DNA from 4 places in the Mesorhizobium sp. GW821-FHT07A06 genome. Region 2 is predicted to be linked to each of the others. Evidence: predicted binding sites of a transcription regulator. Region 2 holds the regulator's gene; each other region holds the start of a gene.
What was found. The regulator PhoB, encoded in region 2, activates phosphate uptake and scavenging genes when phosphate is short. The targets are predictions, from matches to a motif close to TGTCATNNANCTGTCAT.
Positions count from the first base shown of each region.

Region 1: the regulator PhoB is predicted to act here: its motif matches at 2,222-2,238, upstream of olsB (l-ornithine N(alpha)-acyltransferase).
Region 3: the regulator PhoB is predicted to act here: its motif matches at 2,540-2,556, upstream of AC07SZ_RS13495 (DUF1045 domain-containing protein).
Region 4: the regulator PhoB is predicted to act here: its motif matches at 2,400-2,416, upstream of AC07SZ_RS23680 (ceramide glucosyltransferase).

Region 1 covers NZ_JBWKRC010000004.1:291,613-296,064, reverse strand. Annotated here, with positions in the region: gene AC07SZ_RS15660 (hybrid sensor histidine kinase/response regulator) at 1-2,015, shown strand, start outside; gene olsB (l-ornithine N(alpha)-acyltransferase) at 2,302-3,177, shown strand; gene AC07SZ_RS15650 (trimeric intracellular cation channel family protein) at 3,236-3,868, opposite strand; gene grpE (nucleotide exchange factor GrpE) at 3,974-4,452, opposite strand, start outside.
Region 2 covers NZ_JBWKRC010000005.1:493,286-497,737, forward strand. Annotated here, with positions in the region: gene pstA (phosphate ABC transporter permease PstA) at 1-364, shown strand, start outside; gene pstB (phosphate ABC transporter ATP-binding protein PstB) at 361-1,164, shown strand; gene phoU (phosphate signaling complex protein PhoU) at 1,191-1,898, shown strand; gene phoB (phosphate regulon transcriptional regulator PhoB) at 1,918-2,607, shown strand; gene AC07SZ_RS19590 (ROK family protein) at 2,804-4,048, opposite strand; gene xylF (D-xylose ABC transporter substrate-binding protein) at 4,321-4,452, shown strand, end outside.
Region 3 covers NZ_JBWKRC010000003.1:614,552-619,003, reverse strand. Annotated here, with positions in the region: gene iolD (3D-(3,5/4)-trihydroxycyclohexane-1,2-dione acylhydrolase (decyclizing)) at 1-35, shown strand, start outside; gene iolE (myo-inosose-2 dehydratase) at 137-1,054, shown strand; gene AC07SZ_RS13505 (DUF3329 domain-containing protein) at 1,098-1,307, shown strand; gene iolB (5-deoxy-glucuronate isomerase) at 1,630-2,442, shown strand; gene AC07SZ_RS13495 (DUF1045 domain-containing protein) at 2,596-3,303, shown strand; gene AC07SZ_RS13490 (alpha-D-ribose 1-methylphosphonate 5-triphosphate diphosphatase) at 3,340-4,452, shown strand, end outside.
Region 4 covers NZ_JBWKRC010000008.1:36,147-40,598, forward strand. Annotated here, with positions in the region: gene AC07SZ_RS23675 (O-succinylhomoserine sulfhydrylase) at 1-1,113, shown strand, start outside; gene AC07SZ_RS23680 (ceramide glucosyltransferase) at 1,147-2,298, opposite strand; gene apaG (Co2+/Mg2+ efflux facilitator ApaG/CorD) at 2,599-2,991, shown strand; gene AC07SZ_RS23690 (Hsp33 family molecular chaperone) at 3,028-4,059, opposite strand; gene argF (ornithine carbamoyltransferase) at 4,160-4,452, opposite strand, start outside.

The sequences.
Region 1 (4,452 bases), on a different contig from region 2:
TCCATCGCACCGCGGTGCTGCTGGACGAGACCACCGCGCGCAGCCGCGCCGAGATCGAGACGCTGGCCGACCGCATGTGGGAGATGCAGGAAAGCGAGGAGCGCTTTCGCGGTCTCATCGACGCGCTTGGCGATCTCGTCATCCATCGCGATCGCGACGGCAATATCGTCTATGCCAACAAGGTGTTCGCCGATCTCGTCGGAGCGGATCACCGCGACCTTGCCGGCAAGACCCTGGCCGAACTCGGCATCGAGGTCGGCATCGTTCCCGATGCCGCCTTTTCCGATCACGAGTGCCTGAGTTCCACCGATGTCGCCATCCGCACGCCGGGCGGCCCGCGCTGGTTCTCGTGGATCGAACTGTCGGTGCGCGACAAGGACAGCGGCGCGGCCTCGCATCGGGCCATCGCCCGCGACATCACAGCCCGCAAGCGCGCCGAATCCTCGCTGATCACAGCGCGCGAAAGAGCCGAATTCGCAAGCCAGGCGAAATCGCGCTTTCTCGCCACCGTCAGCCATGAAATCCGCACGCCGATGAACGGCATCATGGGCATGGCCAGGCTGCTCGCCGACACCAGCCTGTCGCCGGAGCAGCAGACTTATGTCGGCGCCATCTCGACCTCGGCCAGCGCCTTGCTCGCCCTGATCGAGGATCTGCTCGACTATTCCAAGATCGAGGCCGGTCGCTTCGATCCGGAACCGCAGCCGATGTCGGTGCGCGAGATCGCCGACAACATTATCGAATTGCTCGCCGCGCGCGCCTTCGCCAAGGATATCGGCCTCGGCTGCCATGTCGAGCCGGATGTCCCGCAGATGATCACCGCCGACCCGGGCCGGGTCAGGCAGGTGTTGCTCAACCTCATCGGCAACGCCATCAAGTTCACCGACAGCGGCGGCGTCCTGGTCAGCGTCGCGCGCGCCCGCACCGAGACCAGTGATCGCATCTGCTTCACCATCGCCGACACTGGTCCCGGCCTGCGCGACGAGGACATGGAGCGCATTTTCGAGGAGTTCGAGCAGGCCGACGGCACCTCGACGCGCACGCATGGCGGGGCGGGACTGGGACTTGCCATCTCCAAGCGCCTGGTGACTGCCATGGGCGGCACGATTTCGGTCTCCAGCCGGCTTGGCCAAGGATCGGAATTCGTCTTCGAAATCCCGGCCACGGAGGCCACCGAGGCGCCGCAGGGCCGGCAGAATGCGCTTGCCGGCAGGCACGCGGTGATCCTGTCCAGGAACGCCGTCGAGGCCGACGCCATCGCCCGCACCATCCGCGCCAATGGCGGTACGGCCGGTATCGCCGCCACCGCGGCGCAGGCCGCGTCCCTGGCCAACGGCTGTGACGTGCTCCTGGTCGACGCGGCCATGGAAGAAAGCGACGGGAGGCTGCTCAAGCGGCTGCGCCTAAGCGGCTTTTCCGATTGCGAAGCCGTCACGCTGATAGCGCCGACGGACCGCGGCATGCTTGGCGAGTTCCGCGCCAGCGGCTACGCGACGTTCCTTGCCCGGCCGGTGCGCGGGGGAACACTTCTGCGTGTCCTTTTGACCAGCCATGCGCCGGCGCTAGCGCAGCCGCAGCCGGAAAAGCGCCGCGCCCCGGCGCTTCGCACGTCGACTGGCCGACAGCAGGGCCTGTCCGTGCTGATCGCCGAGGACAACGACATCAATGCCATGCTGGCCCGCGCCACGCTGTTGAAGGCGGGACACCGCGTCAAGGTGGTCGGCAATGGCAAGGCCGCGGTCGAGGCCGTCACCAGTGCGGGGCACAAGCATCGCTTCGACGTGGTGCTGATGGACCTCCACATGCCGATCATGGATGGGCTGGACGCGATCGCCGCGATACGCCGCCACGAGGAGGAAACGTCGGTCCCGCCGGTGCCGATCATGGTGCTGTCGGCCGACAGCCAGGAAAAGACCCGCCATGCGGTGCTCGCCCACGGCGCCAGCGGCTTCGTCACCAAGCCGCTCGACCCCGATGCGCTGGTCAACGCCGTCGAGGGCCAGGTCGCCGCTTGAACCGGTTTTCTGGCGCGCGGCCAATGCATTTCAACCAAAAGTGACCCCTGGCTTTGCCGGCAGGACATGCATGAAAACAAGGAGCCTGGAGCGCATCGCCGCGCCCCGCGTGGGCGCGAGACGCTTCATGTTTTCTCATCTAGCGTAGCCGGTTGACCGTTTTCGCCAGCCGACGAAGTATTGCCCGCGACGCCGTATCACGGTACTGTCACAATCCTGTTGCACCTACACCGTATCCCCGTGCCAAGAGGGATGGCTCGAAGGAGAATCACTCGTGCATACAGTTATGCCGGAATGTGACACTCGGCCAAACGCCAGCAGCGCCTTGCTTGCCGGACGTAATGTCGATTCCGTCATAAAAGGCGCGGCGCTCGGTCGTATCGGCAACCTCGAAGTGCGGCTCGCCCGCAACGAGGCCGAGATCGCGGCCGCGCAGGAAGTGCGATACCGGGTATTTTACGACGAGCTTGGCGCCAGGAAGGACCTGTTCCAGGCGCAGGACCGTCGCGACGCCGATCGCTTCGATCCGCTCTGCGACCATCTTCTGGTGCTGGATACGACGCTTTCCGGCCCCGAACATCGCCGCATCGTCGGTACCTATCGCCTGCTGCGGCAAGAAATCGCGGCCACCGCCGGCGGCTTCTATTCCGAAGGCGAGTTCGAACTGACCAAGCTCATCGCCCGTCATCCCGGCCAGCGCTTTCTCGAACTCGGCCGCTCCTGCGTTTTGCCGCAATACCGCTCGAAGCGCACCATCGAGGCGCTGTGGCAAGGCATCTGGGCCTACATCAACCACTACGAAATCGGCGTGATGACCGGCTGCGCTTCCTTCCACGGCACCGTGCCGGCCGCTCACGCGGAGGCGCTCACCTATCTCGCCCATCACTGCCGCACCAACTCCGCCTGGGACGTGCGCGCGGTTTCCGATCGCTACTGCTCCATGGATTTGATGCCGATCGAGGCGGTCAACGCCAAGGCGGCGATCGCAGCGATGCCGCCTCTGGTCAAGGGCTATCTGAGGGTCGGCGCCCGCATCGGCGACGGCTGCGTCATCGACCGTGAATTCTCGACGGTCGATGTGTTCGTGGTGATGCCGGTCAAGGAGATCGGCGCCCGCTACGTCAACTACTATGGCGGGGAAGCGCAGCGTTTCGCGGCTTGAAGCGAGTACGCCGCGACATCACGGACTGCCTGTTGACCACAGACTATTTCCTGCTCGCTCACGGAATATCCTCCGGCCGCCTTCCCGGCCGGCTCCTGTACGACGGAAACGACCAGCCAAAACGCAGCGCGCCACCGCGCACAGCGAGCGCCACGACGAAGCCGGCCAACCCCGAGACAATCTGCGGCAATCCGGCGACATCGCCCAGAGTGAAGATGGCGGCGCCGGCCAGGGCCGCCGTGACGTAGATTTCCGGCCGCAGCAGCACGGAAGGCTCGCCGGCCAGGAGATCGCGCAATATGCCGCCAAAGGTCGCGGTCAGCATGCCGGTGATGATCGAAACCACGGGCGAACCGGTGATTGCCAGGCCCCTTGCCGCGCCCATCACCGAAAAGGCGGCCAGCCCGATGGCGTCGAGCCACAGCAACAGCTTGTAACGGGATTCGACACGGTGCCCGGTGAAGAAGACCAGGACCGCAACGACAGCGCAGATGAGCACATAGTCGCGGTTTGCCACCCAGAACACCGGCACATTGAGGATGAGGTCGCGAAACGTGCCGCCGCCAATACCGGTGACGCTGGCCAGGAACAGGAAACCGATGATGTCGAGTTGCTTGCGCGACGCAGCCAACGCCCCGGTCGCCGCGAAAACGGCAACGCCGGCATAGTCGAGAAGGGCGATGGGATGCATGGCTAAGGCAGTAGGGGAGTAAGGAAATGGGGCAGTATCTATTAGATAACACGAAGCCAGACGATTGATACGGCTCTCAGTGTGCCCTACTGCCCTACTCCCCTATCAAGCATCCTTCTCCGCCTGCTCATTCACAGGCCCCGGCTCGACTGGCGCCTCGGCGGCGATTTTCGGGCCGCCCTTGGCGACGCCGACCATGGCCGGGCGAAGCACCCGTTCGCCGATCGAATAGCCCGGCTGCACGACCTGGACCACCGTGTTGGCCGGAACGTCGGGATTGGGCACTTCGAACATTGCCTGGTGGAAATTGGGGTCGAACTTCTCGCCTTCCGGCGCGAGTTTCTTGACCCCGTGCCGTTCCAGCGCCGACAGCATGGCGCGCTCGGTCAGGTCGACGCCCTCGATGAGCGCCTTGAAGCCGGCATCACCCGACGCCTTGGCCTCGGCGGGAATGGCGTCCAGCGCGCGGCGCAGATTGTCCGACACCGACAACATGTCGCGGGCGAAATTCGCAACCGCATAGGTGCGCGCGTCGTGCACGTCGCGTGCGGTGCGGCGGCGAAGGTTCTCCATCTCGGCCGCGA
Region 2 (4,452 bases):
CAATCTGGTGCCGAACGCGTTGCGCGAAGCCGGCACCGCGATCGGCGCGCCGCGCTGGGTGGTCATCCGTTCGGTCGCCTATCGCGCGGCACTTTCGGGCATCGTCACCGGCATATTGCTGGCCATTGCCCGCATCTCCGGCGAGACCGCACCCCTTCTTTTCACGGCGCTGAACAACCAGTTCTGGTCCAGCAATCTCAACGCGCCGATGGCCAGCCTGCCAGTCACCATCTTCCAGTTCGCTCTCAGCCCCTACGAGGAATGGCAGCAACTGGCCTGGACCGGCGCACTCATAATCACATTGACGGTTCTCGCGCTCAGCATCTTTGCGCGCAGCCTGACAGGACGCAGAGAGGACAAATGAGCCAGATGTTGTCTCCAGACATGACGATCGCCGCCGAGGCGGCGGCCAAGGCCAAGATCGAGGTCAAGAACCTCAACTTCTACTACGGCCAGTCGAAGGCGCTGAAGGATATCACGCTGTCGCTGCCCGAGCGCAGCGTCACCGCCTTCATCGGCCCTTCCGGCTGCGGAAAGTCGACGCTGCTGCGCGTCTTCAACCGCATCTACGAGCTCTACCCCAAGCAGACCGCCGAGGGCCAGGTGCTGCTCGACGGCCAGAACGTTCTCGACCGCTCGCAGGACCTCAACCTTTTGCGCACCAAGATCGGCATGGTGTTCCAGAAGCCGACGCCGTTCCCGATGTCGATTTATGAGAACATCGCCTTCGGCGTCAGGCTCTATGAGAAGATCAGCAAGGCCGAGATGGACGGCCGTGTCGAGCAGGCGCTGAAGCGCGCAGCCCTGTGGACGGAGGTCAAGGACAAGCTCAATGCCAGCGGCCTCAGCCTGTCGGGCGGCCAGCAGCAGCGGCTGTGCATCGCCCGCACGGTGGCGGTGAAGCCGGAGGTCATCCTGCTCGACGAGCCGGCCTCCGCGCTCGATCCGCTGTCGACCGCCAAGATCGAGGAACTGATCGACGAGCTGCAAGCCGACTACACGATCGTCATCGTCACCCACAACATGCAGCAGGCGGCGCGCGTCTCGAAGCAGACCGCCTTCATGTATCTGGGCGAACTGGTCGAATTCGACCGTACCGAGAAGATCTTCACGTCGCCCCGCGAAAAACGCACGCAAGACTACATCACCGGCCGCTTCGGCTGATCGCACGCATTACGAGGACCAGGATCATGGCCGAACACACAGTCGCAGCCTTCGACGAGGATCTCGGACAGATCAGCAGGCTGATCAGCGACATGGGCGATCTCGCCGGCTCGATGGTCGGCGGTGCCACCAAGGCGCTGTTGAATTCCGACAATGCGCTGGCACAGCGCGTGGTCTCCGACGACGCCATCATGGATGCACGCCAGCGCGAACTCGACGATCGCGCCATCACGCTGATCGCCAAGCGCCAGCCGATGGCCGACGATCTGCGCCATGTCGTCGGGTCGATCCGCATGGCCGGCGACCTCGAACGCATTGGCGACCTTGCCAAGAACATCGCCAAGCGCGTCGGCACCGTCGGTCTCGCCGCAACGCCGCGCGACCTGTCGCATTCCATCGACGCCATGGCGCAACTGGTGCTGATCCAGGTGCAGGGCGTGATCGAGGAGTATGCGGCGCGCGATGCCGCCGCGCTTGCGAAGCTGCGCGCCGACGACGAACGCATCGACGTCAAATACACGTCGGTGTTCCGCGAACTCCTGACCTACATGATGGAAGATCCGCGCAACATCACCGCTTGCACGCATCTGTTGTTCTGCGCCAAGAATCTCGAACGCATCGGCGACCATGTGACCAACATCGCCGAGAACGCGTACTATGTCCTGACCGGCACGCAACTGCCCGCCAACCGCCCCAAACAGGACGAGACGGCGATGTCGGCGCCGGCGGCTTGACGCAAGAGGTGACCAATCGATGATCGCGCCACGCATTATGGTGGTGGAGGATGAGGAGCCGCTGGGAGTGCTGCTCCGTTACAATCTTGAATCCGAAGGCTACCAGGTCGAGGTGGTGCCGCGCGGCGACGAGGCTGAAATCCGCCTGCAGGAGAACGTGCCCGACCTTCTGGTGCTCGACTGGATGGTGCCGGCGGTGTCCGGCATCGAACTCTGTCGGCGCCTGCGCATGCGGCCCGAGACCGAACGGCTGCCGATCATCATGCTGACGGCGCGCGGCGAGGAGAGCGACCGCGTGCGCGGCCTTTCGACCGGTGCTGACGACTATCTGGTCAAGCCGTTCTCGACGCCGGAATTCATGGCCCGCGTCAAGGCGCTGCTGCGCCGCGCCAAGCCGGAAGTGCTGTCCAGCGTGCTCAAGGTCGGCGACATCGTGCTCGACCGTGAATCGCACCGGGTCTACCGCAAGAAGAGCGAGATCCGGCTTGGGCCGACCGAATTCCGCCTTCTGGAATTCATGATGCGCCATCCCGGCCGCGTGTTCTCGCGCAGCCAACTGCTCGACAATGTCTGGGGTGAGACGATCTATATCGACGAGCGCACCGTGGATGTGCATGTCGGCCGCCTGCGCAAGGCGGTCAACAATGGCCGCATGCCCGACGTCATCCGCACCATCCGTGGGGCAGGCTACGCGATCCGTGAGGATTAGGTCCTTGGCGCGGAAGCGTTGACGGGTTGCATCCGCTCCCGGATAGAACGCATTTGGTGTTGGCTCAGAGCTTATGGCTTCGTCATCCCAGGGTCTCCGCGACGGAGCTTCGCTCCTGCTCCGGCCAGGGATGACGACCTCGAGGGGGCTCGGCCAATCTCCAGCGCTGATCTGTGGGATCGGCACAGGCGTTCGCTCAAGCCACATTCTTCCCAGCACTCCCTCTCGCCTGCACGCCCGGCGCGAAGATTTCCTGATCGACGAAGGTCAGTGCGCGCATGGCACAGCCCTCGCGGATCAGGGGCAGCTCGTTCGGTTCGGTGTCGAACGAAATCGATTTCGAGTGCTGGCCGCCAGCGGTCTGGGCGATCGCCTCGCGCAATGCCGGCTCGATCAGGTCGAAGGCGGCGGCGCTGACGCCGACCATGGCCACGGGGGCGGGATCGATCAGCGCGAACAGGCTGCCGAGGCCGTAACCCAGTGCTTCCCCGGCCTTGCGATAGGCTTCGCGCTCGGGCCCGGCCCGTTCACGTGCCGTGGCGGCGAGCGCCCGCATCTGCGCATCGCTGACATCGGCGACCGGCTCGGTGTCCTCGCCAAGCTGCCTGGCATTGCGCCAGATGGCGTAGTTGCCGGCATAAGCCTCGACGCACCCGCGCCGCCCGCATCGGCAGAGCGCGCCGCCTGGCCGATGGATCATGTGGCCGAACTCGCCGCCCGACGAATGGGTGCCGGTGAACAACTCGCCCTTCAGCACCAGGCCCATGCCGATGCCGTGCGACAAAAGGATGGCGATGAAGTCGTCGCGGTAGCGTTCGGGGTCGCGCCAGCGCAGCGCCACGGCCATCATGTTGCAGTCGTTCTCCATGGTGGCCGGGATGCCGAACTCGGCTTCCAGTATGTCGGCGAAGGCGATATCGGTCTGCGGCGTGATCGGCGACCACAGCATGGCCCTGGCCTCGGTGTCGGTGATGCCCTGGATCGCCAGTGCGATGCGGGCGACGCTGCGCACGTCGATATCGGGATCCTCGAGGCGGCGCCGTACAATGGCGACGCATTCACCGATCAGCGCCTCACGCGACATGGTCAGCGTGTCCAGCCGGCGCTGTTCCTCCGATATCACCTGGCCGGCATAGTCGATGACGGCGACGGACAGGAAATTCAGCGACAGCACCACGGTCATGATGGCCGCGGCCTCCGGGTTGAGGCCGAGGCCGACCTGTGGCCGGCCGCGTTTGAGCGCACCGGCCTCGCTCGGCTTGCCCTCGGCCAGGATGCCTTCGCCGATCAGGTCGGAAGAGATCGCCGATATGGTCGAATGGCTGAGGCCGGTGGTCGCGGCGATCTCGGTGCGCGACGGTTGGCCGGCCCGGCGCACGGCCGCAATCACCATGGCGCGGTTGCGCCGGCGCAGATCGTCGTGGCGGATTCCGACCGACATACTTTCCCACATCCTCCCCGGTCGCCGCGGTTCTTCCTGCCCCTCGAACACTGCCGGCAACCGGGACAAATACTGGCAGAAGCGGATGGTGCTGTCATTTATTTATTGCGGGGCTCGAAAAAAAGTCCGCGACACCTCAATATCCATCAGAATCGATGTTGACAGCGTTTCGACGATGGACCAGTATTTTTTTTGAGGCTCGAAAAAATAGAGCCTCTGTGCCGGCCTTCGGGTCAGTTTGGTCGCGCCATACGCGGCGCAGGGAGGATATCATGAAGAGATTCACGGCCGCCATCCTGGCGGGTGTCGCCATGTCGCTGACGCTTGCGTCGGTCGCGCAGGCGAAGGACAAGGTCATCGGTGTTTCGTGGTCGAACTTCCAGGAAGAGCGCTGGAAAACCGAC
Region 3 (4,452 bases), on a different contig from region 2:
ACGAGAAGCGCCAGATGCAGAGCGTCGGCGATTGATGCTAACTCCCTTCTCCCTATACGGGGAGAAGGTGCCGGCAGGCGGATGAGGGGCGGCGCCAGCGGCCAAACAATGAACTGTTCCAATCTGGAGTGACGACTTGAAAGCCAAACTGGGCATGTCCCCCATCGCGTGGTGGAACGACGATCTTGCGGAACTGAGCGATGACGTGTCGCTGGAGGAGTGCCTGCGCCAGTCGCGTTCGGCCGGCTTCACCGGCATGGAAATGGGCCGGCGTTTTCCCAACGACCCCGCCGTCATGCTGCCGATCCTGAAGGCAGCCGACGTGACGCTGTGCGGCGGCTGGTTTTCCGGAACGCTGGTCGATGAGGAGATGGGCAAGAACAAGGACCGCATCCAGCCGATGATCGACCTGTTCAAGGCGGTCAATGCGCCTTGCATCGTCTATGGCGAGGTCGGCCGCTCGATCCAGGGCGACCGCTCGAAGCCGCTGGTCACCAAGCCGAAACTCACCGGTGACGAAATGAAGGTCTATGGCAGGCGCCTGACCGAGTTCGGCGAATGGTGCGCCGAGCAAGGCATGCCGCTTTCCTATCACCACCACATGGCGGCGGTGGTCGAGACCGAGCCGGAACTCGATGCCTTCATGCGCCATTCCGGCGAAGGCATCCCGCTGCTGCTCGATGCCGGACATCTGGCCTTTGCCGGCGGCGACGTGCTGCGCGCCATCGACAACCACCATAAGCGCATCAGCCATGTCCATGTGAAGGATGTGCGCATGGACGTGATCGACAAGCTCGACCGCACGAAACAGTCCTTCCTCGACGCAGTGGCTCTCGGCGCCTTCACCGTGCCGGGCGACGGCTCGCTCGATTTCGGCGCCATCGTGCAGCGCTTCGCCGACCATGGCTATGAGGGCTGGTTCGTGGTCGAGGCCGAGCAGGACCCGAAAAAGAACCCGCCGCTCAAGATGGCGCAGGTCGGCCACAAGGAGTTGATGCGGGTGATGACGGCCGCCGGCTACACGGTGGAGACCCAGGGTTTTCCGAATGCCTGACGCGATGGGTTCACGACGAGGCAGGTTGCTGTAGATTGGCCCGATGAAAGATTCCGAACACCCGTTCTTCCGGCCCCTGTGGCGGCGTGTCGCCGTCGTCGCGGTCTGCGTCATCTGGTCGATCATCGAGTTCGCCACCGGCACGCCGTTCTGGGGCGTCATCGCGCTCGGCTTCGCCGGCTATGGCGTCTGGCAGTTTTTTTATCTGTACAAGCCGATCGAAGATAAGCCTCCGGTCAAGCCGACGGAGTAGAACGGTCCATGGCGCGGGCGTTTTGCGTATCGGATTCTGTGTGCATGACATCGCGTACGTTGGCGATTGGCTGGAACGCTCCTCACTTCGTCATCCTAGGGCGTGGCAAGGAGCGTAGCGACGCAGCGCAGACCCTAGGATCCATGCCATGACGTTGAATGTGGTGTGACGGTGCAGAATTCCGTTCCGTCGCGCTTTTGGGCCGAGGTAACGGCATGGATCCTAGGGTCTTCGCGACGGAGCTTCGCTCCTGCTGCGCCCTAGGATGACGAAGTTGAGAGGCTTCGGCCAATCTCGAAGATTTGCGATAGGAGAGACAAAAATGTCGAAGCTGCTCGTGAAGGCCGACAAGGGCCATGGCCGCGTCGCTCATGTAACGCCGAAAAGCGCTGGCTGGACCTATGTCGGTTTCGACCTGCACCGGCTGCGGCCCGGCGAAAACGCGTCGGGAAAAACTGAAGACCGTGAAGTCTGCCTGGTGTTCATCACCGGCAAGGGCAAGGCGAAAGCCGGCGGCAAGGATCTTGGCCTGCTCGGGGGACGCATGTCGCCCTTCGAAGGCAAGCCGTGGTCGGTCTATATTCCCGAGGGATCGGACTGGTCGGTAACGGCCGATACCGAGCTGGAACTCGCGGTGTGCTCGGCGCCCGGTCTTGGCGGCGGCCTGCCGGTTCGGGTGATCGGACCCGACGATCTCGGCCAGGAAGTGCGCGGCAAGGGCACCAACACGCGCTACGTCACCAACATCCTGCCGGAAGGCAAGCCGGCGGACTCGCTGCTGGTGGTCGAGGTCATCACGCCCGGCGGCCACACGTCGAGCTACCCGCCACACAAGCATGACCAGGACAATCTGCCTGATGAATCCTATCTCGAGGAAACCTACTATCACCGTCTCAACCCGCCGCAGGGTTTTGCCTTCCAGCGCGTCTACACCGACGCCGACAAGAACGGCCATCGCGCGCTGGACGAAGCCATGGCGATCGAGGATGGCGATGTCGTGCTGGTGCCCAAGGGTTATCACCCCTGCGCCGCCTGCCATGGCTACGATCTGTACTATCTCAACGTCATGGCCGGGCCGAGGCGGACGTGGAAATTCCACAATGCCCCCGAGCACGAATGGTTGATGAAGGCCTGATCGTTCCGGCCGCGCCGGCTGAAGTTGTTGGTCCAGTTTGAAAAAATCGTCGGCTAAGGACCGCCTGGCGCGATTTGCCTTCGAAAACCCTTCAAAGCTTCGTCAATCCGTCATGGAAATCACCTATGGCAACGGATCTGACGAGGACTTCCCATGCGTTATGCCATCTATTTCACCCCCCGGCAGGACGAACCGCTGGCGCGGATCGCCGCCAATTGGCTGGGCCGCGACCCGTTCGGCGCGGCGACAAGGCCGGTCGAGGCCGTGGCCGATCTGGCGGCGGCGGAAGTTGCCTTCCACACAGCTTCGGCCCGCCGCTATGGCTTCCACGCGACGCTGAAAGCCCCCTTCCGCCTAGCCGCCAACGAGACGGAGACGTCGCTGCGCGCGGGGCTCGACCATTTTGCCGAGGCGACGCCTGTCGTGACGATACCGCGTCTCGTCGTCAGCCAGATCGACAGCTTCTTCGCGCTGGTGCCTGAAGGACCGTTGCCTTCGCTCAACCGTTTCGCCGACGAGGTCGTGCGCGACTTCGACCGCTTTCGCGCGCCACTGACAGAGGCCGAGATCGAGCGGCGCAGCCCCGATTCGCTGAAGCCGGCCGAGTTCCGCAATCTCTGCCAGTGGGGCTACCCCTATGTCTTCGAGACCTTTCGCTTCCATATGACGCTGTCGGGTCGGGTCGGGCCACAGGAAAGCCCCCGTCTTCGCCTGGCAATCGACAGCCTGTTCGCCGAAGTGCTGCAACAACCTGTGCTGGTGGACGCGCTGACGCTGTTTGTCGAAACCGAACCGGGGGCGCCTTTCATGGTGCTTTCCCAGCACGCGCTGGGACGCCGACCGGCCAGAAAAATCGCCTGAACAGGCCCTGCCCCAGATGATCAAGGACTGCCCGAAATGACCGCCGACACCGTTCTTTCCAACGCCCGTATCGTGCTAGCCGACGAGATCGTCGAGGGGTCGCTGGTGCTGCGCGACGGCTTCATCGCTGGCATCGATGCCGGCGCTGCCCGCACCGGCGACGACATGGGCGGCGACTATGTCATTCCGGGACTGGTCGAACTGCACACCGACCATCTCGAGGGCCATTACGCACCTCGGCCGAAAGTACGCTGGAACCCGATCGCGGCGGTGCTCGCCCATGACGCGCAGGTGGCGACGGCCGGCATCACCACCGTGCTCGACGCCTTGCGCGTCGGCATGGACGAGGACGCCGATCTTACCTTGGCCGATATCCGCAAGCTCGCCGATGCAATCGAGGACAGCGTCGCGCGGGATCGTCTGCGCGCCGATCATTTCCTGCATCTGCGCTGCGAGGTTTCGGCGCCCGACTGCCTGCAGGCCTTCGCCAATTTCGATAAGGACGACCGGGTCAAGTTGGCGTCGCTGATGGACCATGCGCCCGGCCAGCGTCAGTTCGTCAATCTCGAAACCTATGCCTACTACTACCAGCGCAAGCTGAAGCTGACCGACCGCGACTTCAAATTGTTCTGCGAGAAGCGGATGGCGGAATCGGCGCGCTATTCGGCGCCGAACCGCGCGGTGATCGCCGCTGCCTGCCAGGAGCGCGGCATCGTGCTCGCCAGCCATGACGACGCCACGTCGAGCCATGTCGACGAGGCGATCGAGCAAGGTGTGCGCGTCGCCGAGTTCCCGACCACCGAGGAAGCGGCGCGCGCCTCGAAGGCCGCGGGCCTGGGCGTGCTGATGGGCGCGCCCAACGTCATGCGCGGCGCTTCGCATTCGGGCAATGTCTCGGCGCGCACGCTGGCCAGCGACGGCCTGCTCGACATCCTGTCATCCGACTATATTCCGTTCAGCCTGATCCAGTCGGCCTTCTTCCTCGGCGACATGGTCGAAGGCATTTCGCTGCCGCAGGCGGTCGCCATGGTTTCGAAGAACCCGGCGGAAGCCGTTGGCCTCACCGACCGCGGCGTCATCGAACAGGGCCGCCGCGCCGACCTGGTGCGCGTGCGTGTCGATGACCATGTTCCGGTCGTGCGCACCGTC
Region 4 (4,452 bases), on a different contig from region 2:
ACCTCCGAGGCGATGTATCTGACGCAGGGCTATGTCTACAAGACGGCGCAGGCGGCAGAAGCCCGTTTCAAGGGCGAGGAACCAGGTTTCATCTATTCCCGCTACGCCAATCCGACCGTCGACATGTTCGAAAAGCGCATGTGCGCGCTCGAAGGCGCGGAGGATGCGCGCGCCACGGCATCGGGCATGGCCGCGGTCACAGCGGCCCTTCTGTGCAGCGTCAAGGCCGGCGACCATATCGTGGCGGCGCGCGCGCTGTTCGGCTCCTGCCGCTGGGTGGTCGAGACGCTGGCGCCGCGATACGGCATCGAGGCCACGCTGGTCGACGGCACCGACATCGCCAATTGGGAAAAGGCGGTCAGGCCCAACACCAAGCTCTTCTTCCTGGAAAGCCCGACCAACCCGACACTGGAAGTGGTCGACATATCAGCCGTCGCCGCACTGGCCAATTCAATCGGCGCGCGGCTTGTCGTCGACAATGTCTTCGCCACGCCCTTGCAGCAAAAGCCGTTGCAGCTTGGCGCGCATATCGTCGTCTATTCGGCGACCAAGCACATTGACGGCCAGGGCCGCTGTCTCGGCGGCGTGATCCTGTCGGACAAGAAGTGGATCGACGAGAACCTGCACGACTATTTCCGCCATACCGGCCCCAGCCTGTCGCCCTTCAATGCCTGGACGCTGCTGAAGGGCCTGGAGACGCTGCCGCTGCGCGTGCGCCAGCAGACCGAGAGCGCTGGCAGGATCGCCGATTTTCTCGCCGAGCAGCCGCAGATCGCGCGTGTCATCTATCCCGGCCGCGCCGACCACCCGCAGGCCGATATCGTCAAGAAGCAGATGTCGGGTGGCTCGACGCTGATCTGCCTCGATGTCAAGGGCGGCAAGCAGGCAGCCTTCGCCCTGCAGAATGCACTCGACATCGTGCTGATCTCGAACAACCTTGGCGACGCCAAGAGCCTGATCACCCATCCGGCGACGACGACGCACAAGAATTTGAGCGACGAAGCCCGCGCCGAACTCGGCATCGGGCCCGGTACGTTGAGATTGTCGGCCGGCCTGGAAGACACCGACGACCTTCTGGAGGACATCGCACAGGCGTTGAAAGCCGCCCAATAGCAGGCCGTCCAGACGGCGTCGACCGCGGCGGGTTCAAGCGCGCGACGGCGTCTCTTCAAGTTCGGCGGCCTTGGTGCCGATGGTCATCGCGTTGCCGCGCCAGTCGACAGCGCCGCCGAGCCAGCCGCGCGCCCACATGGCTGGAAGCATCAAGTCCCGCACAATCATCGCCGCGACCATACGCGGCGACAGGTACCAGCCGTTGGACCAGGCCAGTGCGCATTCCGGAAGGTAGAAGGCCGCAAGCACGGCGACGGCTGTCAGCGGCAGGCTGAAGCCGGCGCTTGCCGCCGCACCCAGCGCAAGCACCAGCGGCACCCCCGCGCCGGTCAGGATTTCAGGCGCGAAGAACAGAGGAAAGGTAACGCGGCGCAGGCGCGCCCAGCGAGCCTGGCGGGACCAGATCTCGCCAAGCGTGCGGCGGCCAAGCGGCTGTTCGAAGGGCGAAGCGACGAGATTGACGCGCAGGCCGACCCCATTGACCAGCTTGGTCGCGGCGGCGTCCTCGGCGATTTCGGCTGCCAGCGCGCGGATGCCGCCATTGGCATCCAGCATCGGCTTGTTCCAAAGCATGCTCTTGCCCTGGGCAAAGCCAAGGCCGAGCGCCTCACCGGCATACTGCCAGCGCGCCTGCAGCGTGTTGAGGAAGGCGCATTCGACCTCGGCCCAGAAGCCATCCGGCCGTGAGCCTATCGGCGTCGAGCAGACAAGGCCTGTGTTTGGCCGCCACGCCGCAATCAGATGCTGGATGTAATCTCTGGGCATCAGCACGTTGGAATCGGCCAGGACGACCCAGTTGTGCCGCGCCGCCTCCCAGCCCTTGACGCAATTGTTGAGCTTGGGATTGGCGCTGACGCGATCGTCACCGATCAACAGCCGGGCCGGCACCTCGGGGAAATGGGCGATGGCCTGTCTGATCAAACCGACCACCGGATCATCGGCGTGGGCAACGCAGAAGATCAACTCATAGCGCGGCCAGTCGAGCGAGAAGGCGCGTTCCAGCGTCTCGTGCGTGAACGGCTCGACACCACGCGACGGCACGACAATCGACACCGGCGGCAACTTGCCGGCAGGCCGTGCGATCGTGGTGCGCCGTTTCAGCCGCGAAGCGGCCAGCGCGATGCTGGCAGCGTTGGAAAGGATAAGAGCAGTCGAAAGCGAGGTGGCTATGAGAGTGAGTTCCATCGAGGTCTGGGCACTCCGGAAGAGACGGCCCGCGGTGTGGCCGCTTTCAACAGTTCGACAGAGCGCCGAGTCGCTCGGTTCGCGCACACCACCATTGTCATGTGTCACTTAAATGACATTCTTTGCCGGCACCTGCCTTTCGAGGACGAGCGCGTCAAGACGCGCACGTTGACCTCCTCGCCTGGAGGGCCGAGAGTTTTATTTTGTTTGAGCATGGCCTTTGAACAAACGGGAAGCGTTTGACCGAGAAAACCGGTTCCACTTTTCGCGATCATGCTCGATATCGTTTTGGAGCCGCTTATGTACCGCGCCGTAACGCGCAATATCGAAGTGCAGGTCAGGCCGTTCTATCTCGAGGACCGTTCGGATCCTTCCGAGAACCGCTACGTCTGGGGCTACCAGATAACGATCGACAACCAGTCGGACGAATTCGTGCAGCTTCTGTCGCGCTATTGGCACATCACCGACGGCGCCGGCCGGGTCGAGGAAGTGCGCGGCCCCGGCGTTGTCGGCGACCAGCCCGAACTCAATCCCGGCGACAGCTATCAATACACGTCGGGCTGCCCGCTCTCGACACCGTCAGGGATCATGGTCGGACGCTATACGATGCGCAACCAGCGCGGCGAGACATTCGACATCGCCATCCCGGCCTTTTCGCTGGATCTGCCGGGAACGAGACGGACGGTGAATTAGCGTCCTTCTCCCCGTTGCACGGGGAGAAGGCTCGACTCACTGCGCAGCGAATTCCGCAGGGTCGAAGTCATATTGCTTCGAGCAGAATTCGCAGGCGACGTGGATGCCGCCATCCTCGGTCGAGTCCTTGATCTCCTGCGCGGAGAAGCCCTCGAGGATGCCGCGGATCTTGTCCCTGGAGCATGAGCACTGGTCGGCGACGGGGACGCCGCCGAAAACGCGCACGCCATGCTCATGGAACAGGCGATAGAGCAGCCGTTCGGCGCCGATCGTCGGATCGATCAGCTCTGTCGGTTCGATGGTGCCGAGCAGCGCCAGCAATTCCTGCCAGGAATTGTCGGCCGGATCGTGGATCTCCTCGCGTGGATCGCCGTCGCCGCCGGGCAGGTCCGGAACGCGCATACGCTCGGGGGACTGCGGCAGGAACTGCGCCAGGATGCCGCCGGCACGCCACTGTTCGCGCGCGCCACCAGGGCCCGGCGTCAAAAGCTTGGCCACAGACAGCCTGATATCCGTCGGAATCTGTTCCGACTGGCGGAAATAGGTACGCGCCGCGTCCTCCAGCGTCTCGCCGTCGAGTTGCACGATACCCTGATAGCGCTGCATGTGGGCACCCTGGTCGATGGTCAGCGCCAGCACGCCGCTGCCGAGCAGCGTCTGCTGGGACGTCTCTCCTGCCGCGACCAGCGCCTCGAGCCGATCCGCATCGAAGCGCGCATAGGCGCGCAGCGCCGAAGGCGTCGTGAAATCCGCCACCAGCATGTCGACCGGCCCGTCGGTGCGGGTCTGCAGGATGAACTTGCCCTCGAATTTGAGCGAGGTGCCGAGCAGCACCGTCAGCACGCAGGCTTCCGCCAGCAGGCGGGCGACCGGCTCGGGATAGTCGTGGCGGCTGAGGATGGCGTCGAGCATCGGCCCGAGCTGGACCGTGCGACCGCGCACGTCGAGCGGGCCGACCTCGAAAGGCACGACATGGTCGTCGCCGGCATAGCCGAACTCGCCGAGTTTGGGGTGATGTTCAGTCACTTGATGCGTTTCCAACATGACAAAGCTCCAGGGCGCGGCCATGCCGCCCGCTGGGGTGCATGCGTCCAAACGCGCTTGATTTGCGTGATGCGGCGCAGATAGGCATCGCGCCCCCGCAGATCAAGCGCCCGGACACTTCATCTCAAGCACCAAGACACCAGGCGAGCACCGCCTTCTGGGCGTGGAGCCGGTTCTCGGCCTCGTCGAAGACCACCGAATGGGGTCCGTCGATAACCTCGTCGGTCACTTCCTCGCCGCGATGCGCCGGCAGGCAGTGCATGAACAGCGCGTCCGGCTTGGCATGCGCCATCAGCTTCGCGTTGACCTGGTAGGGCGAGAAGACGTTGTGGCCACGGGCGCGATGCTCCTGGCCCATCGACACCCAGCAATCGGTGACGACGCAGTCGGCCTGGTCGACGGCTTCCTCGGGCGAGC